2 linked regions of the Cohaesibacter sp. ES.047 genome follow. The protein of the gene in region 2 interacts with the protein of the main gene of each other region in a pairwise test. Links are inferred from orthologs where the notes say so. Each region holds a gene or a part of one and is shown on either strand. Other genes may lie near its edges.

What was found.
Region 1: the proteins of ung (region 2) and ndk interact in binary tests that used the Escherichia coli proteins (3 or more experiments, as listed by UniProt). The link is inferred for Cohaesibacter sp. ES.047 from one-to-one orthologs.

The regions. Positions count from the first base shown.
Region 1 is NZ_LT907844.1:4,495,164-4,509,624, forward strand. What follows is about bases 5,121-7,987. They hold ndk (nucleoside-diphosphate kinase), read right to left. Parts: upstream 6,832-7,987; coding sequence 6,409-6,831; downstream 5,121-6,408. Other genes in these bases: CPH65_RS20580 (IS256 family transposase), read left to right, coding at 5,121-5,377; CPH65_RS20585 (LysE family translocator), read left to right, coding at 5,672-6,292; CPH65_RS20595 (glutathione S-transferase family protein), read right to left, coding at 7,038-7,724; abc-f (ribosomal protection-like ABC-F family protein), read left to right, coding at 7,987-7,987. In the rest of the region: purN (phosphoribosylglycinamide formyltransferase), read left to right, coding at 1-365; CPH65_RS20560 (hypothetical protein), read left to right, coding at 411-1,265; CPH65_RS20565 (hypothetical protein), read left to right, coding at 1,304-2,314; CPH65_RS20570 (UDP-glucuronic acid decarboxylase family protein), read left to right, coding at 2,376-3,332; CPH65_RS24745 (class I SAM-dependent methyltransferase), read left to right, coding at 3,463-4,323; more of CPH65_RS20580, read left to right, coding at 4,211-5,120; more of abc-f, read left to right, coding at 7,988-9,867; CPH65_RS20605 (VOC family protein), read left to right, coding at 9,912-10,334; CPH65_RS20610 (glycerophosphodiester phosphodiesterase family protein), read right to left, coding at 10,331-11,317; CPH65_RS20615 (aldo/keto reductase), read left to right, coding at 11,480-12,313; CPH65_RS20620 (DNA polymerase III subunit chi), read right to left, coding at 12,345-12,812; CPH65_RS20625 (leucyl aminopeptidase), read right to left, coding at 12,968-14,458. UniProt on the Escherichia coli protein: Major role in the synthesis of nucleoside triphosphates other than ATP. The ATP gamma phosphate is transferred to the NDP beta phosphate via a ping-pong mechanism, using a phosphorylated active-site intermediate.
Region 2 is NZ_LT907844.1:1,954,862-1,969,313, reverse strand. Bases 3,698-6,555 are described here. They hold ung (uracil-DNA glycosylase), read right to left. Parts: upstream 5,555-6,555; coding sequence 4,841-5,554; downstream 3,698-4,840. Other genes in these bases: CPH65_RS08960 (CerR family C-terminal domain-containing protein), read left to right, coding at 6,290-6,555; CPH65_RS08965 (GNAT family N-acetyltransferase), read right to left, coding at 5,551-6,063; CPH65_RS08975 (sensor domain-containing diguanylate cyclase), read right to left, coding at 3,698-4,586. In the rest of the region: energy-dependent translational throttle protein EttA, read right to left, coding at 36-1,688; CPH65_RS08980 (DEAD/DEAH box helicase), read right to left, coding at 1,826-3,355; more of CPH65_RS08975, read right to left, coding at 3,645-3,697; more of CPH65_RS08960, read left to right, coding at 6,556-6,964; CPH65_RS08955 (HlyD family secretion protein), read left to right, coding at 6,961-7,923; CPH65_RS08950 (ABC transporter ATP-binding protein), read left to right, coding at 7,920-8,861; CPH65_RS08945 (ABC transporter permease), read left to right, coding at 8,858-9,988; CPH65_RS08940 (ABC transporter ATP-binding protein), read left to right, coding at 10,077-10,796; CPH65_RS08935 (ABC transporter permease), read left to right, coding at 10,811-13,177; CPH65_RS08930 (efflux RND transporter periplasmic adaptor subunit), read left to right, coding at 13,208-14,431. UniProt on the Escherichia coli protein: Excises uracil residues from the DNA which can arise as a result of misincorporation of dUMP residues by DNA polymerase or due to deamination of cytosine.

The sequences.
Region 1 (14,461 bases), 2.5 Mb from region 2 along the record:
TGACCGCAAGCTTCGTTGAACGCTGGACCGACAGGATGCTGAACATCCATCCCTCTCTGCTGCCCTCCTTCAAGGGCTTGCACACCTACGAACGCGCCATCGAGGCCGGCTGCCGCCTGTCCGGGTGCACGGTCCATTTCGTCCGCGCCGACATGGATTCGGGCCCGATCATCTGTCAGGCAGCGGTCCCCGTGATTGATGGCGACGACGCCGACAGCCTGTCCGCCCGCATTCTGGTTGCCGAACATCAGATCTATCCGCAAGCCCTTGCTCTGGTTGCTGGCGACCGGGTTACCGTTGACGGTATGCGCGTCACGATTCGCCATGACGAACCGGTTGATGGTAGCGTCCAACTTGTCAATTGACGCTGGCTCGCAGCCGATGACAAGGACACACAGGAACCTCGGATCATGCAAAAAAGGCTCGACAAGGAAATCGTGATTGCGGGACTGGCGCGCGATTGCGCCCACTCCCTGCCCGGCCTTCTCGCTCAGCTCGAAGCGCTGGCGGACCGCTTTGAAAAAAGTCATTTCATTTTCCTTGAGAACGACTCGCTGGACGATACCAAGGCGGTTCTCAGTGCCTTTGCTGCCTGTCACGACAACGCAACCATCGAGTTTCACGACCGGATCGGGCGCAAGCACCCCAAACGGACAGACCGACTGGCCCAATTGCGCAATCGCATCATCGAGATCGCCACCGACAAGACCACAAACCTTGATGATGCCTATCTGTTGCTGCTTGATATGGACGGTGCCAACTCCACCATCGACAAGGACCGCATCACGGGCTACGTCGAAGGTGACGACGGCAGCTGGGCTGGCCTGTTTGCCAATCAGAAGACCGATTATTGCGATCTCTGGGCCCTGCGCCACCCTGAACTGTGCCCCTATGACATCTGGAAAAAGGTGCGCAACCGACCTGCTGACATGGACAAGCGCGAGGCGATTGACACCTACATCACCGCCATACGCTTCACCCTGCCCGAAGACCGCGGCCTGATCGAAGTGGAAAGCGCATTCGGCGGCCTGGGGCTTTATCGCCTCTCCGCCCTTGAGGGATGTCGCTACATCGGGCTTGATGCAGATGGCAACGAGATCTGCGAGCATGTCGCCTTCAACCACCAAATCGGCGAGAAGCGCGGCAAGCTCTATATCGACAGCGGACTGATCAATGCGCTTGGCACCGAAGCCCATGCGCCAGCCAAAACGAAATGGCAAAAGAAGCGCGACAAATTCAGGCTTTTCCTCAAGCGCTTCTTCTAAGCAGACCCTGAACCGCCCGAACTGAGAGGACAAATGGCATGAGCAAGGACATCACTGATGAAGATCAGTGCCGATTTGTTTCCAGCCGCGGCATTCTCAAGTCTACCAAGACCCATGTCGCCGAGCCGAAATCCTCAATGCGCAAGATCCCGTGGGAATTTGCCAAACGGCTGAACAGTCGCGCCGAGGTAATCTATCTCACACCCGAAATGCTGCCAACTTTCGCAAAATATCACCTTTGGCGCATCAGAACGCCATTCACACTCGTCACGGGCGATTCCGATTGGGGTGTTAACGAGCGAGATTTGACACCAGCGCTTTTGAACAAGCTGCTGAACAATCGCTACCTCGACCACTGGTTCGCGCAAAATCTGGATCACCAGCATGCCAAGCTGACGGCCATTCCCATCGGACTGGATTACCACACCCTATCCCATGCCGACGGCAAAACCACCGGCCACGACTGGGGAAACCGCGTTGCCCCCCTTAGGCAGGAACAGGAAATCTGTCAAATCCACGCAGCCGCGGGGCCAATCGATCAGAAAAAAACTCAGGCTTTTTCCAACTGGCATTTCGCTGCGGACCGTGGTGATAGACAACAATGTCTGTCTGAATTCCCGGCAGAAACAGCCTTTTACCAAAGCACCTTCCTGACCCGGCGAGAAAGCTGGCAGCTCAATGCATCCTTTGCCTTTACAATCAGTCCGCTGGGCAATGGCCTCGATTGCCATCGCACCTGGGAGGCTCTGCTTTTGGGGTCCATACCGGTGGTGAAATCCTCACCGCTTGACTCGCTCTACCAGGACTTGCCGGTTGTTATCCTCGATGAATGGTCCGACTTTACCACCGAGCGCATGCATTATGAGCTGGAAAGGGCGAGCCATAACACATATGACTTCTCAAGGCTCCATCTCTCCTATTGGCTGGATGTCATCGCAAAAAGACAGCCAGCTGTTGCAGAGCGCATGACCATCGACGCATTCAGGCAACAGACCGCCGCCTATGGTCGAGAGCTGGAAAAGAAGCATGGTTCTGAGCAAAGCGCATGACCGGCACCGATCAACCAATTATCAATCAAACGCCCAATTACCCGCTCCGAGAGACAAAACGATGATTGCAAATTACCATAGCAGAAACCGAATTCTTGTGACGGGCGGAGCAGGTTTCCTCGGCTCGCATCTGTGCGATCGCCTCATCAAGGAAGGGGCAGACGTCATATGCGCCGACAATTTCTTTACCGGCAGCAAGGACAACGTCAAGCATCTGTTCAACAATCCGAACTTCGAGCTTTTGCGCCATGACGTGACATTTCCGCTCTATGTCGAAGTAGACGAGATTTACAATCTCGCCTGCCCGGCGAGCCCGATCCACTATCAATATGACCCTGTGCAAACCACCAAGACCTCGGTGCACGGCGCCATCAACATGCTCGGACTTGCCAAGCGCGTTGGTGCGCGTATCTTTCAGGCCTCGACCAGTGAGGTCTATGGAGACCCGGAGGTTCACCCTCAGAATGAAAGCTATTGGGGCCGGGTCAATCCGATCGGCATCCGATCCTGTTATGACGAGAGCAAGCGCTGCGCTGAAACGCTCTTTTTCGACTATCACCGCCAGCACGCGCTCGAAATCAAGGTTGCCCGCATCTTCAACACCTATGGCCCACGTATGAGTGCCAATGACGGGCGCGTCGTCAGCAACTTCATTATGCAGGCACTGAAAGGCGAACCCATCACGATCTACGGAGATGGTAGCCAGACGCGCTCATTCTGCTATGTCGATGACCTCATCGATGCCTTTGTCCGGATCATGAAAACGGACGACAGCTTTACAGGCCCTGTGAACATCGGCAATCCGACAGAGTTCACCATGCTCGAGTTGGCCGAAAACATCCTCGAACTGGTCGACAGCACGTCCGGCATTTCTTTCCACCCCTTGCCGCAAGACGACCCCAGACAGAGAAAGCCCGACATCGGCTTGGCCAAACAGGTGCTTGAGTGGGAACCAAAAGTGCCGTTGCGGGAGGGATTGAAGGAAACAATCGACTATTTCCGCAGCACCCTGAAATAAACAGGAAACGGTGGGAAACCATCTAGAAAAGCGCGATATGTCCGTTCCAACACAACTTCTTGTTCTAGGATGGCCGAACGGGTATCAAATATTGCCCTGAAGCTTTCCCGAACAGCCATCGGAGTCTGCCATGTTCGACTATGCCCGCGATTTTCTGAGATTTCTGGTCTCCCCCCCAAAGGAGCAGGCCAAGGCGCTCGCTGTCATCAAGCGCATGCGCTTGGGCAGGCACTATCTCGGCAAATGCGGCTACTGGCGCTCTCTGCTCACCGGACGCAGTATCGATCAGGATGGCAATCCGATTCCTTGGATGAACTATGCGATGGTTGGCTTCCTCAAGGAGCGACTGTCGAGCAACATGACCATGTTCGAATATGGCTCGGGCTATTCCAGCCTGTTCTTTGCCAGCTATTGCCGCTCTGTCCTCTCGCTGGAACATAACAGGGACTTCTACGAGCTGTTCCATGGTCAGGCCCGTGCCAACAACGACATTCGCCTTGTTGGCGACAGCATCGAGGACTATTGCGGCTTCATCAAAGAGGGCGACACGCTCTATGATGTCATCGTGATTGACGGTCTGCACCGCAATGAATGCGCCAAACAATGCCTCGACAATCTTACCCCCAACGGCGTGATCCTGTTTGACGATATCAACGAATATGCCTGGGATGAGGGGATCAGGCACCTCAAGGAAATCGGCTTCAAGCAATTGACCATGGGCGGATTGAAGCCACAATCCTATGCCGGTGCCAGCACCTCTGTCGGGACTATGGAGAATTTTGTGCCCTGGCGTGGTAACTCTAATATGAGGAGACCCACGTATGAGCATCGACAAAGCCCTTTTGGATCATCTGATGGAAGGCCGCAAAGCGGGCGATCTGTTCGGAGAGGACGGGATTCTGCAAGAACTGACCAAGGCGCTGGCCGAACGAGCCCTGAGCGCCGAACTGGACGAGCATCTGACCGAAGAACGCGCCGATGCGCCGCCTGAAGGCGCGAACCAGGCGCCAAATCGTCGCAATGGCCGCAGCCAGAAGACGGTGACCACCGACAGCGGGAAGGTCATTCTCGACATTCCCCGTGACCGCAACGGCAGCTTTGATCCTCTGCTGATCGCCAAGTATCAGCGCCGCTTTCCCGAGTTCGACACCAAGATCATCAGCATGTACGCGCGCGGGATGACGACCCGCGAGATCCAGGGGCATATCGAGGATATCTATGGTATAGAGGCGTCCCCGAGCCTGATTTCGGCGATCACCGATTCCGTGATGGAGGAAGTGACCGCCTGGCAGAACCGCCCGCTGGAACCGTGTTATCCGATTGTGTTCATGGACGCGATCCGGGTCAAGATCCGCACCGACGGCGTGGTTCTGAACAAGGCGGTTTTTGTGGCCCTGGCTGTTCTCCCGGACGGCACCCGCGACGTTCTGGGGCTTTGGTTCCAGGCCAATGAGGGTGCCAAGTTCTGGGCTAAAGTTCTCAGCGATCTGCGCAACCGTGGCGTTCAGGACATTCTCATCGCCGTCGTGGACGGTCTGAAGGGCTTCCCCCAGGCCATCGAGGCAGCCTTTCCTCAGACCCAGGTCCAGACCTGTATCGTGCATCTGCTGCGCCATTCCATGAGCTTTGCCAGCTACAAGGATCGCAAGGCCGTCGCAGCGGCTCTTAAGGCTGTCTACACCGCTGTGGACGCAGCAGCCGCGGAGACTGCGCTGGCGGAGTTCGAAAACAGCGACCTTGCCGCCAAATACCCGGCAATCGCGCCGAGTTGGCGCCGGGCCTGGAACGAGGTGATCCCGTTCCTCGACTATCCGCCCCAGGTGCGCAGGCTGATCTACACCACGAACGCCATTGAAGCACTGAACTCGAAAATCCGCCGGGCCGTTCGCTCCCGCGGGCATTTCCCCAGTGACGAGGCAGCTGCGAAATTGATTTATCTCGCCCTGAATGCTACTTCTGTGGAATGGAAACGCTCCGTGCGCGAATGGCACTCAGTGAAAAGCCAGTTCGCAATAATGTTCGAAGATCGTTTCCAAATGGCGTAATCAAAGCGCCAGGGCACAAAATTCTCCATAGTCCCGGGGCGTATTTTTCCGTTCCATGCAGTCTGTCTATCGCAAAGACAATGTTTTCGAGCTTTAGGACGCTCGGAATACGCGCGAAGCGATACGAGGCCCCCACAGCGCAAGCACCTGCGCCGCGTAACCATTCGATGCGTTCTTGCTTGTGAAACCGTCTGGTTCGGTATAGAGAGGCAATCGAACCGACTGGACCTTGCGGTACCCAGTTGTTCAGCGGAACTTGCCACGCATCCACCCGAAAAAGAAACGCCCACTGACATGACCCTCGATACCTGGTTGCTGTTCGTCGCTCTATCGATCCTGCCTGCTTTCAGTCCCGGTCCCGGTCTGCTGTTCACCCTGTCCAACAGCTTGCGCTATGGCAGCCGCATCACCTTCTGGTCTGCATTGGGTAACACACTTGGCATGGTCATCATCGGTGCTGGCGTTACATTCGGACTGGGCGCTCTGATGGCTGCATCAAGCGTTGCCTTTCTGGCACTGAAGATCATTGGCGGTCTCTATCTGGTTTGGCTGGGCATCAAGACATGGCGGGACCGGTCCGAGCTCGAAGCGGATCTGAGCCTCGCCCTCCCCCCGAAACGCCGGAGCATCTTTCTCACAGCCCTCGGTGTCGCCATTACAAACCCCAAGGCAATTGCTGTTCAGCTGGCGATCATTCCCCCATTCCTGCATGAGCCATCGACCCTTTACCGCGATGGCCTCATCCTTGCCGTTACCTATGCCTTGGCCTGCCTTGTCAGCCACATCAGCGTCATGCTGTTGTCTGGCCGCTTAAGAGGCTTCTTTGCCAACGCTCTTCGCATGAAATATCTACGCCGCGGCATTGGCCTTACCTTCATCAGCTTTGGCGCAGCCCTCGCAGCGTCCTCCCGCTAGAAACAGGCGCGGCGGGGAGCAAGCCTCCCAGTCAGAAAATAGCCCATCAAAACAGAAAGGCCACCAGCGCAATGCTGATGGCCTTATTCATGGAAACGCGTCCGTTATGCAGCGTATCAGCCGACGATTTCGTCGTCTGTGAAGAAGAATTTGATTTCTTCTGCAGCGGTTTCAGGTGCATCGGAGCCGTGCACGGAATTCTCGCCCATGGACAGGGCAAATTCCTTGCGGATGGTCCCTTCGGCGGCTTCCGACGGGTTGGTGGCGCCCATCACTTCACGGTTCTTGGCAATGGCACTTTCGCCTTCCAGCACCTGCACGACAACCGGCTCGGAAATCATGAAGTCAACAAGCTCGCCAAAGAATGGGCGATCCTTGTGAACCGCATAAAAACCGGAGGCCTGTTCCTTGGTCATGTGGATGCGCTTGGAAGCGACGACGCGCAGACCTGCCTCTTCAAACTTGGCGATGATCTTGCCGGTGAGGTTCCGCTTTGTGGCATCCGGCTTGATGATTGAGAAGGTGCGTTCGATAGCCATCAGAATTCCCTGTTTACTTGGCGTTTTGGCGTGAGATTTCATCCTGTCCAAGACATAATGAAAATCAACGCGCCACGATTTACGCGTTCTATAGCGAGCTGCGCCCTACCCTGCAACCCCAATCTGCAAAAAGGACATGGCTGTTATGCGCTATACAAAGCCTTTTTGTCGCGACCGCTGAATTTTTGACCACCTTGAGAAAAAGGTCAGGCCTTGGCGGCACGCCCCAATCCGCCATGAAGATCGAGACAGCGCTCGAACCACATTGCAACCGGATCATCCCTATCAAGCAACTGGGCATCGGACATCAACCGTGGCCACTGCAAGGATCCAAACAGGCAATAGTCTGCATAGAGCGGCATGTCACCGCCAAGGAATGGTTGTTTGTAAAGGGTCGTGCGGAAGGGACCAAGGCTCTGCCGGAACGCCTCGATCCGCTCGGGCGTCTGCTCCTGAACCTCTTGCAGCGGCCGCCCGAACCGTGCTTCACGGCTCTCGCGGAAATAGGGCTGATCAGCGGGATCGAGTTTCTGATAGATGTCATGGATGATCATGCGTGCGATCTGCCCTTCAATGAAGCTGCCTGCCCAATAGTGAATGAAACGCGACAGCGCCTCGCCCGCTTCACCGCCAAACAGGGTCGGGCGGTTGTCGTAGGTCCGTTCGAGATAGAGCGCGATGGCAAAGGAATCCCGGACCACCATGTCCCCATCGGCAATCACAGGCACACTCTTTTGTCCTCCACCTTCGATCCGGGCAATGTCCGTAAAAAGGGTCGGCACGACCTCTACTTCCAGCCCCTTGTGCGCCAGCGCCATGCGTGTTGGCCAACAGGCGGGAGAAAACCGCACAGCCCGGTCTTTGGCGCACAGGTCATAAAGCTTGATAGTCATGAAGGCCTCCTCTTAGGCAAAGTGTCTGTACCCTTGTTGTCGTTGTTGATGCGGGCTTTTAAAAGGATGTGATCAACTCAGAAGATGCGGGGCGAGCATCCTGCAAGGGTTGATGAGGTATGGCCAGTCTTTTTCCAGCAACACTTGCTCCCTATCCCCATCGTCAAGCGAACGAACGTTTCACAGGCCGATTTTTTTAAACGGGCATCGCGGCGCCAATCCGATTGCCAAGCAGAGCGAAATAAGGCACAACGCCCCCATCATGCTGCATATTAATAATCTCACCTACCGTATTGCTGGCCGTGCCCTCTTCGAGGAAGCAACCCTTGTTGTGCCCGAAGGGGCCAAAATGGGCCTTGTTGGCCGCAATGGGACCGGCAAAACCACCCTGTTCAAGCTGCTTGTGGGCGACATCGCGCCTGAAAGCGGCACAGCGACCATCCGCAAGGGCGCGCGCGTCGGGCAGGTCGCACAGGAAGCCCCGGCCTCGGACGAAAGCCTGCTCGCATTTGTCTTGAAGGCCGATCTTGAACGAACAGCCCTTCTGGCCGAAGCGGAACTGGCCACCGATCCGGCCCGCATCTCTGAGATCCAGCTTCGGCTTACCGATATCCACGCCCATTCCGCCGAGGCTCGCGCCGCGACCATCCTGCATGGTCTGGGCTTTGATGCCGAGGCGCAGAGCCGCCCGACCAAGGATTTCTCGGGTGGCTGGCGCATGCGCGTCGCGCTGGCAGCGATCCTCTTTTCCGAGCCGGATCTGTTGCTGCTCGATGAGCCGACCAACTATCTCGATCTTGAGGGCACCTTGTGGCTGGAGAGCTATATCAGCCGCTATCCCTACACGGTGATGATGATCAGCCATGATCGCGACCTGCTCAACAAGGCTGTGGATCACATCGCCCATCTTGATCAGCTCAAACTGACCAGCTATCGCGGCGGCTATGACAATTTCGAGCGCACACGCCGCGAAAAGCTGGAGCTGCAACAAAAATTGCGATCCAAGCAGCTTGACCAGCGAAAGCATCTGGAAAGCTTCATCAACCGTTTCAAAGCCAAGGCCACCAAAGCCAAGCAAGCGCAGAGCCGCGTCAAGGCGCTTGAAAAAATGAAGCCAATTGCAGCGGTTGTAGAAGATCACATCAAGCCACTGTCCTTCCCCAATCCCGAAAAGATCATGGCCCCGCCGATCATTCGAATGGAGAAGGCGTCGGTGGGATACGAGCCCGGCAAACCGATTTTGCGCAATCTCGACCTACGCATCGATCCCGATGACCGGCTTGCCCTGCTCGGGGCCAACGGCAATGGCAAGTCGACCTTTGCCAAGCTGATCTCTGGTCGACTGGACATTGACGACGGCACGATTTTCCGAGCCGGCAGACTCAAGATCGCCTTCTTTGCTCAGCATCAGCTGGATGAATTGAAGCCGACCCAAAGCGCCTATGAGCATGTCCGCCCGCTGATGCCCGATGCTCCCGAATCCAAGGTCCGAGCCCGCGTCGCGCAAATGGGACTTGGCACCGAAAAGATGGACATCGCAGCACAGAAGCTCTCTGGCGGAGAGAAAGCGCGCCTTCTTTTGGGGTTGGCGGCCTTTGATGGCCCGCATCTTCTCATTCTTGATGAGCCAACCAACCATCTTGATATCGACAGCCGCGAAGCGCTGGTCCACGCCATCAACGAGTATCAGGGCGCAGTGGTGATCATCTCCCATGACAGACATCTGATCGAGGCTTGTGTCGATCAGCTCTGGCTCGTGCATGACGGCTCGTGCAAACCCTATGATGGTGATCTGGAAGACTATCGCCGCCTCCTTTTGTCCAGCAGCAACAGCCCGGACAGCATGCAAAAGGAAAAGAACGGTAGCGCCGAGACCAATCAAACTGCCGAAAAGCGACGATCCGCCGCTGAAAAGCGCAAGGAGCAGGCACCGCTGAGGCGCAAGATTCAGGCCGCCGAGCGCGACATGGACAAGATCCGCGACCGCATCGAAAAGATCGATGAAATGCTTGCCGACCCGGATCTCTATGCCAAATTCCCCGAAAAGGGTGCCAAACTCTCCAAGGACCGCTCTGACCTCTCAACACTCTTGGACAAGATCGAAGAAAAATGGCTGGAAATGTCCGAGGAAATTGAGGACTAGCGCCGAGCCATCAGCCCATAGCCACGCCAGCAAAGGAAGCAAGGATGCCACAATCCCTATCGCTCATCGCCATTGTGGTGCGTGATTACGATGAAGCCATCGCCTTCTATACCGAGACACTCGAATTCGAACTCATCGAGGATACCTACCAGCCAGAACAGGACAAACGCTGGGTGGTGGTGAAGCCAAAGGGCGAAGGCAACACGTCCCTCCTGCTTGCCCGGGCCAGCAATGATCATCAGGCCAAATATATCGGCGATCAGGCTGGCGGACGGGTGTTCATGTTCCTTGAAACAGACGACTTTTGGCGCGATTATGAGCTTTATAAGGAGCGGGGCATCACCTTCGTTCGTCCCCCGCTCGAAGCCGACTATGGAACGGTTGCCGTGTTCGAAGACCTTTACGGCAACCTCTGGGATCTCGTTGAGTATTCCGACCAATCCCCCTTGCAAACCATAACCCGCTAGCCTCGATCCTTGCGTGCACTGAGCAGCGGCGCGATCTCTGTTGGCTTGTTGGTCCAGACATAACCGTCAAAATGCTCCGGCACAGTCTTCAGCATCGCGGCATCATCAATGCCGACCGTTCCCGGGTCTCCCTTCTCGTAAGGCCCCAACAGGATGACATCCGTCCCAACCGCCCGCATGCGCTCGGTGAATTTATGCGGCCAGCCCCAAAGCCATGGCGCGTAATTATTCGGAAGGGAAAGCTTGGTGTTGTGGCAGCTTTCCGGCACATAGCCACTCCAGCCCCAAAGCGCATATTGCTTGAGACAGGAGAACAGGATCGGCTTTGAATAGCCGGCCAAATCCTTATCCGCGCCCAGCGCAGCAGCGACCGATTTCGGACTGCCATAGACCGCCCAGACAGCCTCACGCCAATCTTGATTAAGCTTTATGTCTTTGGCCATTTCCTGGCCTTCTTCAGGATCGTTGCTCTTGAAGTTGACCAGAAATCGCTTGTCTGGAAAGGCGTCAAACACCTCATGAAGCTCAGGCATTACGCCGACAAACTTGCCCCGAAACGGATAGGTCTGCCCACCATTCGCTGTGTAGCCATAGCCGATATCAAGCTGTTTCAGCTCTGCCATGGTCTTGTCCCGGATTTTGCCTTTACCGTCGGTGCGACAATCAATGGTCCAGTCGTGAAAGACAGCCCAGCGCTTGTCCGCCGTCAGATAGACATCAATCTCCACCACATCCGCGCCTGCGTCGAAGGCCGCCTTGATCGAAGGAAGAGTGTTTTCCAGATATCCATGGGTTGGTTCATCAATCCTGTCCGCCGTGCAGGTCTTGGACTGAAGATTCCGGCGATGATAGGTCTGATGCAAACCGCGATGGGACAGGATCTTCGCAGAGACCATGGGGTCACCACCGAAAAAGACTGAACTATTGTTGGCCCAGACCGCAATTACGATGAGCAAAAAGAATAACAGCAGACTTTTGAACATTTTAAGGCCCAGCGCGTTGAAGAATGTGTGTGTGAGAAATACATAAAAGAGGAATGAGACGATATGCGGACGAGAATGCGACCGTCCCCAATTGCATTGCCCCTCCAGATATGCGGAGAATTCAAAACCCCACCAGCAAAAGACCCGGGAGATTAGAAGAAAATGAAATCTGTCACCATCGGAACATCCGAAACCGTCCCCGCATTGGGTCAAGGCACTTGGTACATGGGAGATGACGCCAGGAACAAGGACGACGAAATCGCAGCCCTCAGGCGCGGTGTCGAACTGGGTATGACGCTTATCGACACCGCGGAGCTTTATGGCTCGGGCCGCTCGGAGACGCTCGTTGGCGAGGCCTTTAGCGGCATGCGCGACGACGTGTTCCTCGTCAGTAAAGTCCTGCCCTATAACGCCAGCGAAAAAGGCACCATTGCATCCTGCGAAATGTCACTGAAGCGCCTTGGCACAGACCGGCTCGATCTATTTCTTTTGCATTGGCCAGGGACCCACCCGCTTGAGGAAACCGTCGAAGCGTTTGAAAAGCTGCAAAAGGATGGCAAGATCCGCTATTGGGGCGTGTCAAACTTCAATTCCATGGAAATGGCCGCCCTTAGCAGTGTTTCAGGAGGCGACAAGGTCGCAACCAATCAGGTGCTCTACAATCTCACCCGCCGGGGTATCGAATGGGATCAGCTACCGAGCGCGGAGCGCAAGGGCTTGCCCACCATGGCCTATTCGCCCATTGAACAGGCCCGACTTCTAGCTGATTCCAAACTGCAGACACTGGCCAGTGATCTTGGTCTGACAACGGCCCAGCTCGCCCTTGCCTGGGTGCTGCGCCGCGAGCATATGATCGCCATCCCCAAGGCCGGCAAGGTTGCTCATGTGGAAGAGAATGCCAAGGCGGCAGAAATCGAACTGACGCAAGACACGCTAGATACGCTGGACCAAATGTTCCCGCCCCCGACCGGACCGTCTGGCCTCGATATCCTGTAGCAGGCGGGCATTCACGCGTCAGGGCGTTGGGTCAGGCCTTCTTGTCCCAGCCCCCACGCGGCGTCTGCTGCCAATAGGTGACGGGAAAATCCGCTTCCTTAAGGGCTTTCCAGCTTCTCCGGGCGGCCCCCACCGCATCATCGCTACCGCCATCGAACATCACGATCGCGCGCTCAAGCCCTTCTAGAAGAGCAAGATCCTCTTCAGGCCGCGCACCGTCGACAAAGAAACGCACATGCGCACCATTGGCAGCACGAACACCCTGTGAAGAAATGAGGATGGGCTGCTTTTCCGCAAACCCGGCACTGGCCAGCCCATGCGCCAGAAAGCTGTCCTCTCGCCAACTCCACAGATGACCATCAAGAGAGGTGGCCCTCTCCTCGCTGCCAGTCTGGACAAATGCCGTCCATCCACGCTCGAGACATTTTTCGAGCAACAACGGCAAGGCGGCCTCAAGGGGCTGCTGCTGGAGATGGTAAAAATGGATATCTGCTGGCATGAAAAGCCTGTCCCGCTGGCGGCCCGCTTGATCGGGCCAGTGGCTTGGTTGGCGATTCAAAAGACCGCCAGCCCTGATCTAGCATGAGAGACCACGCAAACAAAAGGCCCGCATATGCGGGCCTTACGTTTTGATCCTGCGATCTTGGTCTGGCCTTAGGCTTCGTAATTGTCTTTCACCAGACGATCAAGCAAGCGCACCCCATAGCCGGAAGCCCAGCCTTTGGAAATGTCGGTCTTGGGCGAATCCATCGCCGTGCCCGCCACATCGATATGAACCCAGTCCACATCGCCGACAAAGCGCTTGAGGAACTGTGCGGCAGTGATTGACCCGGCCATGCGGCCACCGGAGTTTTTCATATCGGCAAACTTGCTGTCGATCAGCTTGTCATAGGCTTTGCCGAGCGGCAGGCGCCAGACAGTTTCACTCGTCACCTCTCCGGCCTCGCTGAGCTGATCGCAAAGCGCATCACTGTTCGAGAAGATCCCCGCATGCTGATTGCCCAGAGCCACCAAAACCGCACCGGTCAACGTCGCAAGGTCGATCATGAAGCGCGGCTTGAACTCTTCCTTTGAATAATGCAGCAGATCGGCAAGCACCAGACGCCCTTCGGCATCGGTGTTGATGATCTCAATTGTCTGGCCCGACATCGAGGTCACGATATCGCCCGGACGCTGCGCGTTGCCGTCGGGCATATTCTCAACCAGCCCGATGATGCCAATGGCATTGACCTTGGCCTTGCGGGCACAAAGCGCATGCATCAGACCGGTGACGCAGGCCGCGCCGCCCATATCGCCCTTCATGTCTTGCATTCCGCCCGCCGGTTTGATCGAGATGCCGCCGGTGTCGAACACGACGCCCTTGCCCACGAAGACCACCGGAGCCTCACTGTCCGCGCCACCCATCCATTTCATGATGGCAACCTTGGGCTCACGCACAGAGCCTTGGGCGACACCAAGAAGCGCCCGCATGCCAATGGCTTCAAGCTCGGCCTGCCCCAAGATCTCAACCTCGGCGCCAACCGCTTCAAGGGCCCTGGCTTTGGCGGCAAATTCTTCTGGCCCCAGAACGTTCGCTGGTTCATTGACCAGATCACGGGCGAGAAGCGTTCCATCGGCAATCGCTTCATCGATTTCCCACGCAGTGGCTGCTTCATCGGCATGAGCCGCCAAAAGCGTCAGGACAACCGCATCCTTGACCTCTTTGGGCTCGCCCTTCTCCGTCTTGTAGAGATCAAAATCATAGGCCCGCAACTTGGCACCCATTGCAATCTGTGAGCATGCGTCGGCTGGCATGTCCGAGCCGTTGGCTTCCAGAGCGACCGAGGCGAGCTTGGCATTGCCAAGAGACCCCATCACACAGCCGCCAAGGCGGACATAATCTTTCTCGGCCAGATCATCATCGCCAAGGCCAATCACAATGATCCGATCCAGATCGAGGTTCGCAGGCGCAAGGATCGACAGTGATTTGGCAAGATCACCCTTGAAGTCGGCCGCCTTGATGGCACGGTCAATCGCGCCAGAGCTGGCATCATTGAGCGCGCCTGCTACACCGCTCAGTTCAAGTGACTTGTCAACGAACACAACCGCAGTGCCGGTATCTGGAGTTGCAAGGGTTTTAAAGGAAATCTCGGGAAGTTTAGCCATGAA
Region 2 (14,452 bases):
GTCCGGGGTCACAGATTTCAGCAAGATCTGAATGATCAGCGCGTGAAGGGCTTGTATTTGACACGCTTGGGATTGACCGCATCCGGACCAAGACGGCGAACCTTGTCCGCTTCGTAATCCTCAAAGTTGCCTTCAAACCATTCCACGTGACTGTCGCCTTCAAAGGCCATCATGTGCGTTGCCAGACGGTCAAGGAACATACGATCATGGCTGATGACCACGGCGCAACCGGCGAAATCCTCAAGCGCATCTTCAAGCGCGGCAAGAGTTTCAGTGTCCAAATCGTTGGTCGGCTCATCGAGCAGCAGCACGTTGGCACCGGATTTCAGAACCTTCGCCAGATGCACCCGGTTCCGCTGACCACCTGACAGGGAGCCCACTTTCTGCTGCTGATCGCCACCCTTGAAGTTGAAGGCGGAGCAATAGGCGCGGCTGTTCATCTCGCGCTTGCCAAGCTTGATGATGTCATCGCCGCCGGAAATCTCTTCCCAGACAGTCTTGTCAGCATCGAGCGCATCGCGGGACTGATCCACATAGCCCAGATGCACGGTTTCACCCAGACGCAAGGATCCCTCATCAGGCTCCTCCTTTCCGGTCAGCATCTTGAACAGGGTGGTTTTGCCGACACCGTTCGGGCCGATCACACCAACAATGCCGCCCGGCGGCAGTTTGAAATCAAGACCATCGACCAGCAGACGATCACCGAAGCCCTTTTTGAGACCTTCGGCTTCAATCACCACATCACCAAGACGCTCTCCCGGCGGAATGATGATCTGGGCCGAGCCCGGAGCCCGCTCTTCGTTGCGCTTGAGCAACTCGTCATAGGCCTTGATACGAGCCTTGGATTTGGCCTGACGCGCTTTCGGGCTGGCGGCAATCCATTCCTGTTCGCGCGACAGGGCACGCTGGCGAGCTGCTTCCTCGCGGCCTTCCTGAGCCAAACGCTTGGCTTTCTTCTCAAGGTAGGCCGTATAGTTGCCTTCGTACGGAATACCCGAGCCACGGTCGAGCTCGAGAATCCAGCCGGTGACATTATCAAGGAAGTAGCGATCATGGGTGATGATCAGCACGGAACCCTTGAATTCGCGCAGGTGCTTTTCGAGCCAGTTCACGGTCTCGGCGTCAAGATGGTTGGTCGGTTCGTCGAGCAGCAGAAGATCCGGCTCGGCCAGCAGCAGTTTGCAGAGCGCCACGCGGCGTTTCTCGCCACCAGACAAGACCGACACGTCGGCATCAGAAGGAGGACAGCGCAAGGCGTCCATGGCCATCTCGACCACAGAGTCCAGATCCCACAGGTTCTGGCTGTCGATGATGTCCTGAAGCTTGGCGCCCTCTTCCGCGGTCTCGTCGGAATAGTTCATCATCAGCTCGTTGTAACGGTCGAGAATGGCCTGCTTTTCCGCAACCCCTTCCATCACGTTACCGAGCACATCCTTGCTTTCATCCAGCACCGGTTCCTGTGGCAGATAGCCGATCTTGGCCCCGTCCGCCGCCCAAGCTTCGCCAGTGAATTCATTGTCGAGACCAGCCATAATCCGCAGGATCGTCGACTTACCCGCGCCGTTGGGCCCGAGGATACCAATCTTGGCATCGGGGTAGAAAGAAAGATGGATATTGTCCAGCACCTTCTTGCCACCGCTATAGGTCTTGGACAGGCCGTGCATGTGATAGATGAATTGTCGAGCCATTAATCGCTACCATTCAGTGAATCAAAGGGAAAGTTGCCCCGTTTTAATGGGCTGAGCGAGGGGATTCAATCCCCCAATAAAAAGAAGACGGCCATTGGCCGCCTTCAAACCTTGAGAAAACTAGAGACCATCAGGCCTTACATGTAGGCAGCTTCACCAGCCGGACGCCCACGGCGTCCCCTGTTGTTGCCTTGAGATTGGCCGGGTGCACCGGAGGGCTTGCCGTAGCGACGACCATTCTTTTTACCCTGATCCGCTTTACCCTGTGCGTGCCTGTCCTGAGCTGGTTTGCCCTGAGCTGGCCGGCTCTGCTCGCGCTTGCCCTGTGCTCGCTGATCATCCTGACCATTGCCGGTCGCGCGATCTTCAAGCGGAGACCAAGACCGGCCGCCATTGCCACCCCTGCGCTTGGCGGTCTGGGCTCTCTTGCCATCGTCATTCTGGCCTTTGCGATGCGATGAGGCACGCGGTGCACCTTGACCGGACGGCTTACGGCGCGCTCTTGGTGATGCTTCGGCAGCGCTCGCATCAACGGATGAATAGCTATCGTCCATCTCGCTTGGCAGTTTGTTGCCGATCAGGCGTTCGATATCGCGCAGGAGCTTTGCCTCGGATGGATCACACAGAGAGATCGCCACGCCTTCGCGTCCAGCGCGGGCGGTACGGCCGATCCTGTGAACATAGGCTTCTGGCACTTCCGGCAGCTCATAATTGACCACATGCGAAACATCATCGATATCGATACCGCGCGCGGCAATGTCCGTGGCAACCATGATCGTGGTTTCGCCGGTCTTGAAGCTCGCCAGCGCCCGAACCCGCTGGCCCTGACTCTTGTTGCCATGAATGGCGGTGGCCGACAGACCAGCCTTCTGCAAGGTCTGGCTCACACGGTCAGCGCCCCGCTTGGTGCGGGTGAAGACAATCGCACGATCCACTTCGCCACCAGAGAGGAGGCGCGTCAACGAGCGCGCTTTCGACGCGCGGGACATGAGGTGAACGCTCTGAGCGATCCGCTCAATCGGGCGCGACGCGGCGCCAACAGAAACCTCGACCGGATCGGTCTGGAAATCTTTTGCCAGCGCACGAATCTGCGGCGGCATGGTAGCGGACAGCAAGGATGTCTGACGCTTCTTCGGCAGCAGCTTCATGATCCGGCGGATATCGGGAATGAAGCCCAGATCGAGCATGTGATCGGCTTCATCCAGTACCACGCAATGGGTCTGTGTCAGGTTCAGATGCCCGTTGGAGACATGGTCGAGCAAGCGGCCCGGTGTGGCAACAACGATATGGCTCCCGCTTGCCAGTTTGCGAATCTGAGGGGTGGGTTTGACGCCACCGACCACGACGGTCACGGAAACACGCATGTTCTTGCTGTATTTACGGATATTGTCCGCGATCTGGGCAACCAGCTCACGTGTCGGCGCGATGATCAGTGCATCGCAGCCCTTGGGTGTCGGACGTCTGTCATTGCGGGCCAGTCGATCAAGGATCGGCAACACGAAGGAGGCCGTTTTGCCGGTTCCCGTCTGGGCGATGCCGACAATGTCCTGACCGGACAAGGCAACCGGAATAGCCTGTGACTGAATGGGGGTAGGTTCGGCATAGCCATTGGATTCGAGGGCACGAAGAATTGGTTCGGCAAGGCCGAGTTCATTGAAATTTTTCAAGTAGTTACTTCCATATGACATTGCTTGTTCGCGCAAAATTTGCAGCGAGCAATGACGTTTCGTCGTAAAAGGGGGAAGCTTGCGCAGAAAAGCTGCCTATGGGGTGTGACCTGTGATGGGTCCGTCCCGGCAACAATCATCAAGATTGTTAGCAAGAATACTTGCTCGCTGATATCAAGACTATCGTCCACGCACGGGCAAGAAAGGCCTACATACAGCATGGACGATGGATACGCAAGACAATTCGCCGCAGGACAGTTCTACCTGAAAAGCCCGGCTGCGATTGTCATCAGCAAGCAGTCAGCACAATCCTCGGGTTGAGGTCATATTTGGAGCCATTGAAATAGAAACAGTTCCTGCCGTCTTCCTTGCAACGATAGAGCTGCTGGTCCGCCTGCTCCATGACAAACGCCACCGTATCTCCAGGCTGCGCCAGAGCCCCGCCTATCGAGGCTGAAAAGGTAACCGCCTCAGTCTCCAGTTCGATCCATGATTCCTTGATCAGATGCAGCAGGCGCCGGCCGATGACACTCACCCCCTCCTTGGTCGCCTCGGGGATTAGGATCACATATTCATCGCCCCCCCAACGACAGGCGATATCGCGTGGGCGTAGAGCAGACAACAGGGTCTGGGCCACGGTTTTGATCACTCGGTCCCCAAGTTTGTGGCCCCAGGTATCATTGATGGATTTGAAATTATCGACGTCGACAATGATCACACCAAACGGAATGCCTCTGGCCACAAGACCGGCTTCATAGCTTTCAAGGGTGATATCCGCATAGCGCCGGTTGCCAATACCGGTCAGGGGGTCTGTAAGCACTTCCTGCCGCAGCGTTTCAACCTCGGAGATCATGGCGCGATGCTGCCGATCATCCTTGAAAATCTCAACCGCACCAGTCACCCGCCCATTTTCATCGTGTGTGGGAAAGGAGCGAATATGCACCGGCATGCGAAAACCGCTCTTGTGATGCATATAGACATGGGTTTCACGCGGCTCGCCATCCCTCATGCTCGCAGACAGGGGACACCCCTTGAAACAGAGGTGAGTGCCCGCGTCATCGACATGTTGCAGCGTGTTTTCCGCGCAACATTTACCCAGAACCTCATCCGCTTTATAGCCACTCAGCTCTTCGGCTGCCTTGTTCCAGTAAAGGATTTGGCGCTTGCGATTGACGAAATAGACACCATCAGTCATGGCGTCGAGAATCTTCTCGTAAAAGGATTGATCCATGTTGCTGCTCGTCCCCCCAATATGATCAGCCTTCCGTTGCCAACTAAACCAAAAAGACCGCGCCTGAAAAGACACGGCAACTTTAGAACAGCCGAGTGCTGGCTTCCCCTCTCCCCCCAGAGTTGCCCGAGAGCCAGAAACCGCAACCAGAACGATCACCTCATTTTGGAGCGTAAAGTCTTATTAAAATGTAAATAATTCATATGGTCCGCAAGTTTGCACATGAATCCCACGCCCCAATCCCGGACATGGTTTCAAAATCTTGACCAGTCGATTTTGCCACGGCCACGCGCCTCAAGAAATGCATTGGCACGCGAGAAGCAACCCGAGCCAAGAAAGGCGTCAAATCCTTTTCCGGCCTTACGGGCACCAAGCGGGCTTGGATGGGATGTGCGGATCACGCAGTGCTTTTCTTCGTTGATCCCCTCAACCAGCTTGTGGCTGTGACGCCCCCAGGCAAGAAACACCGCCGGCGCATCTTGCCTGTTCACCCGATCCAGAATCGCCGCCGTAAAAGCTTCCCAGCCTTTCTTGGCATGGGAGGCTGCCAGCCCCTGCCGGAGGGTGAGTGTGCTGTTGAGCATCAAAACCCCTTGCGCCGCCCAGCCCGAAAGATCGCCGTGCGAAGGAGGAACCAGACCGCAATCGGCGGACAGTTCCTTATAGATATTGACGAGCGAACGGGGCGGCTTGATACCGCGCGGCACAGAAAAGGAAAGCCCCATGGCGTGCGGCATGTCCCCCTCGACACCCGGATAGGGATCCTGACCGGTTATCACCACCTTGACCGCATCGGGCGGTGTCTGGGTGAGCGCCCGCAGACGCTGCCCGCGTTCGGGCAAAATACGCGCCTGCGCTTCTTCTTCACAAAGCCAACTCTCCAACTGCTCCAACCGCGATTGCTGGTCAGACAGTCCTGCCAGCCAGCCGCCGGAGCCTTTGAGTTCATCAAACAGGCTGATGCTCATGCCTCCTGCCCTCCGGAACTGCCGCCACTGAGAACACGAAACGCGTCACCCTTGACCGCAAAGATCTTCTCGCTCTCGGACCATTGGAACCCGCAAGCCTCATAAAAGCCCTGTGCCGACAGATTGGCCGCGTCGACCGACAGTCTGAGATAGCAACAGCCGCGGTCCCTGCCTATGGCCGCGACCTGCTCAATGAGCTTGCGTCCCAACCCCAGCCCGCGCGCCTTGTTCGACACATAGAGATCCTGAACATAAAAGCCCGGCTTGCCTTGCCATGTTGAAAAGCTGTTGAAGTAAAGACACATGCCGACAGCCTCCCCATCCAGTTCGGCGATCACTGCCTCAAACGCAGGCACGTCGCCAAACCCGTGCTCCGCATAGTCTTCGGCACGAGCCACATGCTTTTCCGTGTCACCCAAAAAGGCAGACAGCTCCGACACCATGTGATGGATCAGTGCGGCATCCGTTTTTTGCGCAACACGAAACCGAAGCGGCTTGCTGCTTTCCATGGTGGCTGAGCGAGGCTTTTCCATCTTGGTGTGGTCCTTCAAGGTCATTTTGCGAGATTGGATTCGGCGCGACCTTACAACAGCTTATCCGTCAGGATCAAACACGCATCCCCATGACGCTCGGGGCTTTCACCTCATCTCTCCATAAATTAAATCAATCGATTGATTTAATTTACCTCACGTGATAGCGTGATCACGCAATAAAGACGAGAAACGGTTCAGCATCATGGCACGACAAACACGATCAGAGGCTACCAGAACAGCGCTTATCGACGCCGCTTTCGAGTTGTTCGGCGACAAGGGATATGCCGCGGCATCAACACGCGAGATCGCTTCAGCGGCTGGTACAAACATCGCCTCCATCACTTATCATTTTGGCGGCAAGGCCGGTTTGCGCATGGCTTGCGCGGAGACAATCGTCAGCCACATGCTAGCCCAGCGCAAAGCACCGGACCAGATCGCAACGCCCCGGATCGCTCAAAACGCAGAGACCGAGTTCGAGCTTTTCATGCTGCGTCAGGCCAACATGTTGCTCAGCCTCAACAAAGCCCAGACTATGGTCCGTTTCCTGTTTCGCGAACTTTATGAGCAAACGGAAGTCTTTGAGCATATGTATCAGAGGTTCTTCGGTCCCGTCTTCGACCATGTTTCCACCCTCTGGGCCAAAGCGATAGACATTGATCCTGAGGAGGCTCAATCAAATGAAAACAAGATCCGGATCTTCTCGGTTATTGCCCAGATCGCCTATTTCCGCATCGGCCAACCGGTGGTTGTCCGTCATCTTGGCTGGGCCGACTACGACACAGACGAAACCGAACAGATCCTCCGCGTCCTTCAGACCAACATTCGCGCACTCATCGCCGCTTATCGAACCACATCCAGCCATAGGACCACACAATGAGCTTCCTCTGTTCCATCCCGCTTGTGTCCATGCTCATGAGTGGCTGCCTACCGCCCGAACCCTTGGCCACGGGCTACGTCGAAGGTGACTATGTTCTGGTTGCCCCCATCGAGACAGCGCAGATCGCGGCCATCCCGGTCAAACGCGGCGACCGTGTCAGCGATGACCAGCCCCTTGCCATCCTTGAGCGGCGCGATGCAGAAATCACAGTCGCCCAGTCCGAAGCCGCGCTGGCGCAGGCAAAAAGCAAACTCGCCGATCTCGAACAGGGAGCACGACCGGAAAAGATTGCGACCATCAAGGCCTCCATCGCAGCAGCCGACGCAAGCGCCAAGGAGGCCAAACGCGACATGGAGCGCCAGCAGAAACTGGCCGCCAAAGGCACTGTTTCGGAAAGCAAACTGGAATCGGCCCGAACCAGCTATGATGTGGCAAAAGCCAAGGTGGAGGAATTGCAGGCCGATCTCGCCTATACCAGACTTCCCGCCCGCAAGGATGAAATCGCAGCAGCCACCGCCTCCGTCAAACAGGCTGAAGCGGCCCTTGAATCGGCAGAATGGCGCCTCACCAAACGCACCCTGAAAGCCAGCCAACCCGGAATTGTCGTCGATGTCATCCGCGATATGGGCGAAGTCGCGGGTCCCTCAGCCCCCGTTTTATCGATCTTGCCGGATGGCGGTGCGAAGCTGCGTCTCTACATTCCCGAAAAGGATATTGCCACCATCAAGCTGGGCAGTCGCCTGAGCGTCGAATGCGACAGTTGCACGGGCGATCTCAGTGCGACGGTCAATTACATCTCCGATGGACCGGAGTTCACCCCGCCGGTGATCTATTCCCTCGAGAACCGCCAAAAGCTGGTTTACCTGATCGAAGCCAAGCTGGGCAAGGACAGCGCCCTCAAGCCCGGCCAGATTGTCTCGGTTCGTCTTGACACCGGAACCGGCGGAGAGACCCGATGAAGGCGATTGACGTTAAAAATCTCGTCAAGCGTTTTGGCGACAAAACCGTTGTCAACAATGTCTCCCTGACCGTCGATCAGGGCGAGATTTCCGGTTTCCTCGGCCCCAACGGCTCGGGCAAGACAACAACGATCCGCGTCATGTGCGGCTTGCTGACCCCGGATGAAGGCGAAGGCACGGTGCTCGGCCACGACTTGCGCCGCGAGCAATTGCACATCAAGCGTCAGGTCGGCTACATGACGCAGAAATTCTCGCTCTATACCGATCTGACCATCGAGGAAAATCTCTATTTCGTTGCCCGCCTCTATGGCCTTTCGCCAGCGCGCGACTTTGTCCGCGACACGCTTGAAAATCTTGGGCTGACGTCTCGCAAAAGCCAGTTGGCCGGACTTCTGTCAGGCGGCTGGAAGCAGCGCCTCGCCCTCGCAGCCTGTATCATGCACAAGCCCAAGCTTCTGCTGCTCGACGAGCCGACCGCAGGCGTCGATCCAAAGGCGCGCCGGGAATTTTGGGATGAAATCCACCAACTCGCCGCGGACGGCATGACGGTGATGGTCTCCACCCACTATATGGACGAGGCCGAACGCTGCCACCGCATCAACTATATCGCCTACGGCACGCTTTTGACCTCCGGCACGGTTGAAGAGGTCGTGCAACAAGCCGGCCTGCACACCTTCATCCTCACCGGCAAAGAAGCGCCCCTTGCCTCCGGCCAGCTTCAGACAATGGAGGGCGTCGACCAGATCGCCCCCTTTGGGAACAATCTGCATGTGGTTGGTCACGACAAGGCGCTTTTGGAAAAAGCCGTGCGCAAGGTGGCGAGTGATTTTGACATCCGCTTCGAACCCGGAGAGACGACACTGGAGGATGTTTTCATCCAGTATATGGCCCAGTCGACCGACAATATGGACAATGGCAACAGCAGGAGCATGGCGTGACCCTCAATCGCTTTTTCTCCTCCACTCGCCTCTACGCCCTGCTGGCCAAGGAAATCACCCAGATGATGCGCGACCGCATCACCTTTGCCATGATGATCGGCATCCCGCTGGTTCAGCTCGCCCTGTTCGGCTTTGCCATCAACACCGATCCCAAGCGCCTGCCCGCTGCGCTCGTGACCACCTCTCAGGATCAATTCACCCGCGCCATGGTCAGCGCCCTTGAGGTTACCAATTATTACCGCTTCGACTATCTGGTCTCGACGGTAGAAGAAGCCGATCAATTGATGCAGAAGGGCAAGGTCACCTTCATCGTCACCATCCCGTCCGACTTTTCCAAGCGGGTCCTCAAGGGCGACAACCCGCAAATCCTGATCGAGGCGGATGCCACTGACCCGTCCGCCTCGTCAGGCGCGGTCTCGACCCTGAAAACTGTCGCCAATCAGGCTTTCCTGCGTAAGCTGGGCAAGGTTGAGAGCAACAATTCGGGCCTCGATATCGTGGTTCACCGACGCTACAACCCCGAAGGCATCACCCAATATAATATCGTGCCGGGCCTGCTCGGCGTCATCCTGCAGCTTGTCATGGTGATGATGACGGCCATGGCCCTGACGCGGGAGGTCGAGCGCGGGACAATGGAAAACCTGCTTGCCATGCCCGCCACACCCTTCGAGATCATGCTGGGCAAGATCCTGCCCTATCTAGGCATTGGCGGGGTGCAGGTGGTGGTCATTCTGGTTGCGGCCAGGGCGGTCTTTCATGTCCCCTTTGTTGGCTCCCTGCCGCTGTTGCTCCTTGGCATCATGATCTTCATCGCCTCATTGGTGCTGATTGGCTACACCATCTCCACCATCGCCCGCAGCCAGATGCAAGCCATGCAGATGAGCTTCTTCTTCTTTCTTCCCTCGCTGATGCTATCGGGCTTCATGTTTCCCTTCAAGGGCATGCCGGACTGGGCCCAGATGCTCGGCAGCATCTTCCCGTTGACCTATTTTCTGAGGCTGGTCAGAGGCATCATGCTCAAGGGCGCAGATCTGCAAGCAGTCCAGTCCCCGCTGATCGCCCTCGTCGTCTTCACGGTCCTTGTGGCAATCCTCGCCCTTTTGCGCTTCCGCAAGACACTCGACTAACTTGCGCGACTGGAAGTCGGCACGCAAAAGGCCTATATTCGGAGCAGCACGCAACCGTGTTCGCAAGCGATGTCAAAGGACTTCGGCCATGAAGCAGGATACGCCCTCCTTCGCCTTCCGCACCAAAGGCCTGACCAAGACCTATGGAGAGGGAAACGCAGCCGTCCACGCGCTCAGAGGGGTCGATCTGGAAATCCCTCAAGGAGAGATCGTCGTCCTTCTCGGCCCATCGGGCAGCGGTAAGTCCACCCTGCTCAACATCATTGGCGGCCTTGATCGCGCCAGCGAAGGCGAAGTCTACTTCAGGGACATGAGCCTCTCAGACCTCTCGGACGACAAGCTCACCCTCTATCGCCGCGATCATGTCGGCTTTGTCTTCCAGTTCTACAATCTTATGCCAAGCCTGACGGCGTTGGAAAATGTCCAGCTCGTCACCGAAATTGCCGATGATCCCCTCGATGCACAAGAAGCCCTCGCTCTTGTGGGCCTCAAGGAACGGTCCCACCACTTCCCGGCCCAGATGTCCGGCGGTGAGCAGCAAAGGGTGGCCATCGCCCGCGCCATTGCCAAACAGCCCAACGTGCTCTTTTGCGACGAGCCGACAGGCGCGCTCGACAGCTCGACAGGCCGGGTCATCCTGAAGGTCTTGAAGGACGTGAACGAGAAACTGGGGGCGACCGTCCTCATCGTCACCCATGCCGCCAGCACGGCCTTAATGGCCGACCGGGTGATCCATTTTGCCGATGGCCAGATCCGGGAAGTCGAAACAAACGCCGCCCCTCTTTCACCCGATGAGATCGAATGGTAGGAGGCTGATGATCCATGATGTCTCCGCTCGACCGCAAGCTGCTGCGTGATCTGTGGCGCATGAAGGGCCAAGCCATCGCTATCGCTTCGGTGATTGCGACCGGGGTGATGCTGCTCGTTATGATGTCCGGCGTTGTGACCTCGCTCAGTGAAACCCGGCGGGCCTATTATGAACGCAACCGGCTGGCGCATGTCTTTGCCCCGGTCAAACGCGCTCCGCTCCATGTCATCCGCGATCTGGCAGACCTGCCCGGAGTCACGGCCGCAGAGGGCCGGGTGACAGGGTCCGCTCTCATCAGCCTGCCAAGCCTGGAATTGCCCTTAAGGGCCACCGCCGTTTCCCTGCCCGATCTTGGTGAGCCACGCCTCAATGCCATTCATCTAACCGACGGACGCCAGATCAGCCACGACAAGCCTGACGAAATCATTCTGCTCAACAGCTTTGCCCGAGCCCATAACCTCACCCCCGGCGACGCTCTTTCAGCCACCATGAATGGCGCCAAGCGCACCTTCCGCATCGTTGGTCTGGCGCAGTCTCCGGAATATCTCTACAGCGTCGCGCCGGGCGAAATGATTTCCGACGACAGCCGCTTCGGCGTCATCTGGATGAGCCAAACCGCCCTGTCCGCCGCCTATGACATGCAGGGTGCCTTCAACGAAGCGCTTTTGTCCCTTGGCCCCCGCACCAGTCTTCAGGAGATCCTTGATCGGGTCGACATGGTTCTCGATCCTTATGGCGGTCTTGGGGCTTATGGCCTGAAGGATCAGACCTCCAACCGCTTCATCAGCGAAGAAATCGTCGGCATGGAGGGCTCGTCCCGCGTCGTACCGCCCATCTTTCTGGCGGTCGCCGCATTCCTGCTCAACATCGTGATCTCCCGCATGGTGCAGTCCGAGCGTGAGCAGATCGGCCTCATCAAAGCCTTCGGCTACACCAATTGGGAGGTGGGCCTACATTATTTCAAGTTCGTGCTGGTGATCGCCATCGGCGGCGCTGTCGCCGGCTGTCTGAGCGGCATAGCGCTGGGCCGCGGCATGATGAGCCTTTATCTCACCTATTACAAATTTCCCATTCTCGTCTTCGAGCTGGATCCGGCCTCCTTCGTGACAGCCTTTCTCATCTCGATCCTTGCCGCGTCGGCGGGCGGGTTGTTTGTCCTGCGCAGCGTCTTTGCGCTCACGCCGGCGGTCGCCATGCGCCCGCCAGCTCCGGATGACTATTCCCGCACGGGCCGGTTTGGTGCCTTGTTTGAAAGCCTGCTTGATCAACCCAGCCGCATGGTTCTGCGCCGCATCACCCGACAACCAGGGCGGATGCTGGGTGCCCTCGTTGGCATCGCCTGCGGCATGGCGCTGTCGGTTTCAATGATTTCGCTCCTCGCCGGTTTCGACAAGACCATGAACCTGACCTTCTCCGTCATGGACCGAAGCGATGTCACCGTAACCTTCACTCATGCCTTAGGCCAGAAGGCCGTTCATGAACTGCAAAGCCTGCCCGGCGTGTTGCAGGTTGAGCCGGAACGCAGCGTATCAGCCCTCTTGCGCAATGGTCTGAGATCCTATCGCGGCAGCATCGAAGGGCTCACGGATGCCCCCCACCTCAAGCGTGCCATCGCCAAGGACCTCTCCCCCATCGCGCTCGGGGATCAAGGCATCGTGCTGTCAAAAGCCCTCGCCAAAACCCTCGACATCACCCCCGGCGAGATGCTGACCGTCGAGATCCTTGAGGGCCGCCGCCCGATCCTGAAAATCCCGGTCGCCAATTTCGCTGAAAGCCTGCTTGGTTCACCCGCCTATATGCGCATCGATGCCCTCAACAAAGTGCTCAAGGAGCCTTTGCGGATTTCAACCGCCTATCTGCGCATCGACAGCAATCAAGCGGACCAGATTTTCAAAGCGCTGAAAGATCGCCCCAATGTGGCTGGGGTCAGCCTTAAATCCGACGCTCGAGCAGCCTTGCAGAAAATGATGAACACAGGCGCCGGCTCAATGCGGTTTGTCATGGTCGCCATCGCAGCGATCATCACCTTCGGCATTGTCTATAACGCCGCCCGCATCGCCTATGCGGAACGTTTGAGAGATCTTGCCAGCCTCAGGGTAATGGGTTTCACCCGTTCCGAGGCCGCCTTCGTTCTTTTGGGCGAATTGGCGGTCATCACTCTCGCAGCCCTGCCGCTTGGCAGCCTGATGGGTTATTATCTCAATTACAGTATCGCCGAAGGTTTCAGCACGGATCTTTATCAGATCCCGACCATCTTCTCCCCGGCAAGCTATGGCACCGCAGCGCTCGCCGTGTTGATCGCAGCCTTCCTGTCAGGCTGGCTGGTAAAACGTGACATCGACCGGGCGGATCTCGTCTCCGCCCTCAAAATCAGGGAATAGTCTCAGTTTGCATCACTGGGGAAAAACATCATGGCCAAGAAGAAATCCCGCTCCGCCTTCACCATTCTCGCCGCTCTTTTAACTGTCGGGGCTTTGGCCTATGCCTTCTGGCCGCGACCGACCATGGTTGACATCGGTCAGGTGACCCGTGGCTCAATGATGGTGACCATCGACGAAGAGGGCAAGACCCGGGTTCGCGATGCCTATGTTGTCTCAACGCCGGTTGCCGGGCGGCTGATGCGTGTCGAAGCAGACCCCGGCGACGCGGTCATCAAGAACGAAACAATTGTCGCCCGGATGCGCCCGACCAACCCGTCTGCTCTTGATATCCGAACCCGCGAACAGGCCCGCGCCGCCGTCACCGCCGCCGAGGCAGCCCTGAGAGTAGCCCGCGCCGACCTCAACAAAGCCATCGGCGATCTGGACTATGCGCGCAGCGAGTGGAAGCGAACAGAGGCCCTCTCCGAACAGGGCACAGCCAGCACTGCCACCCTTGAGCTCAAACGCAAAAGCGTCAGAAGCGCAAGCGCCATGAAGGACAATGCCGAAGCCGCCATCGCCGTCCGCGAAGCCGAGCTTGCCAACGCCCGCGCCCGCCTGATCAGCTTTGACGGCTCCGACCTTGCGTCCGCCAAGTTCGAAGAAAAGGCGATCCCGCTGCGCGCGCCGACGACAGGGCGCATCCTCCGCATCCTCCAGCAAAGCGAAACCACCCTGCCCGCCGGTAGCAAGATCATGGAAATCGGCAACATCGACAATGATCTGGAAGTCGAGGTGGATCTGCTCTCGAGCGACGCGGTGCAGATCAGCCCCGGTGATCGCGTCCTGATCGAACAATGGGGCGGCAGCGACCAATTGGAAGGAAAAGTGGAGCGCATAGACCCTTGGGGCTACGAGAAATATTCGTCCCTTGGTGTCGAAGAACAGCGCGTCAATGCCATCATCCAGTTCACGGGATCAGAGGCCAGCAGAAGCAAGCTCGGCCATGGCTACCGGGTCGAGGTCAAGATCATCATCTGGCAGCAAAACGACATCCTGCTCATCCCCTCGAACGCCCTCTTCAGGGATGGCCAAGACTGGGCCGTCTTCAAGGTCGTTGATGGACGCGCCGAGAAGACCAACGTCACGGTCGGCAAGGACAATGGTCTCAAGGCCCAGATCCTTGATGGCCTCAACGAAGGCGACCAGATCATCCTCTACCCCTCCTCAGGCATCACCAGCGGCATCCGCGTCAAGCAGCGCGTGGTCGAATAAGCACGAGATGATCGAGTGGAA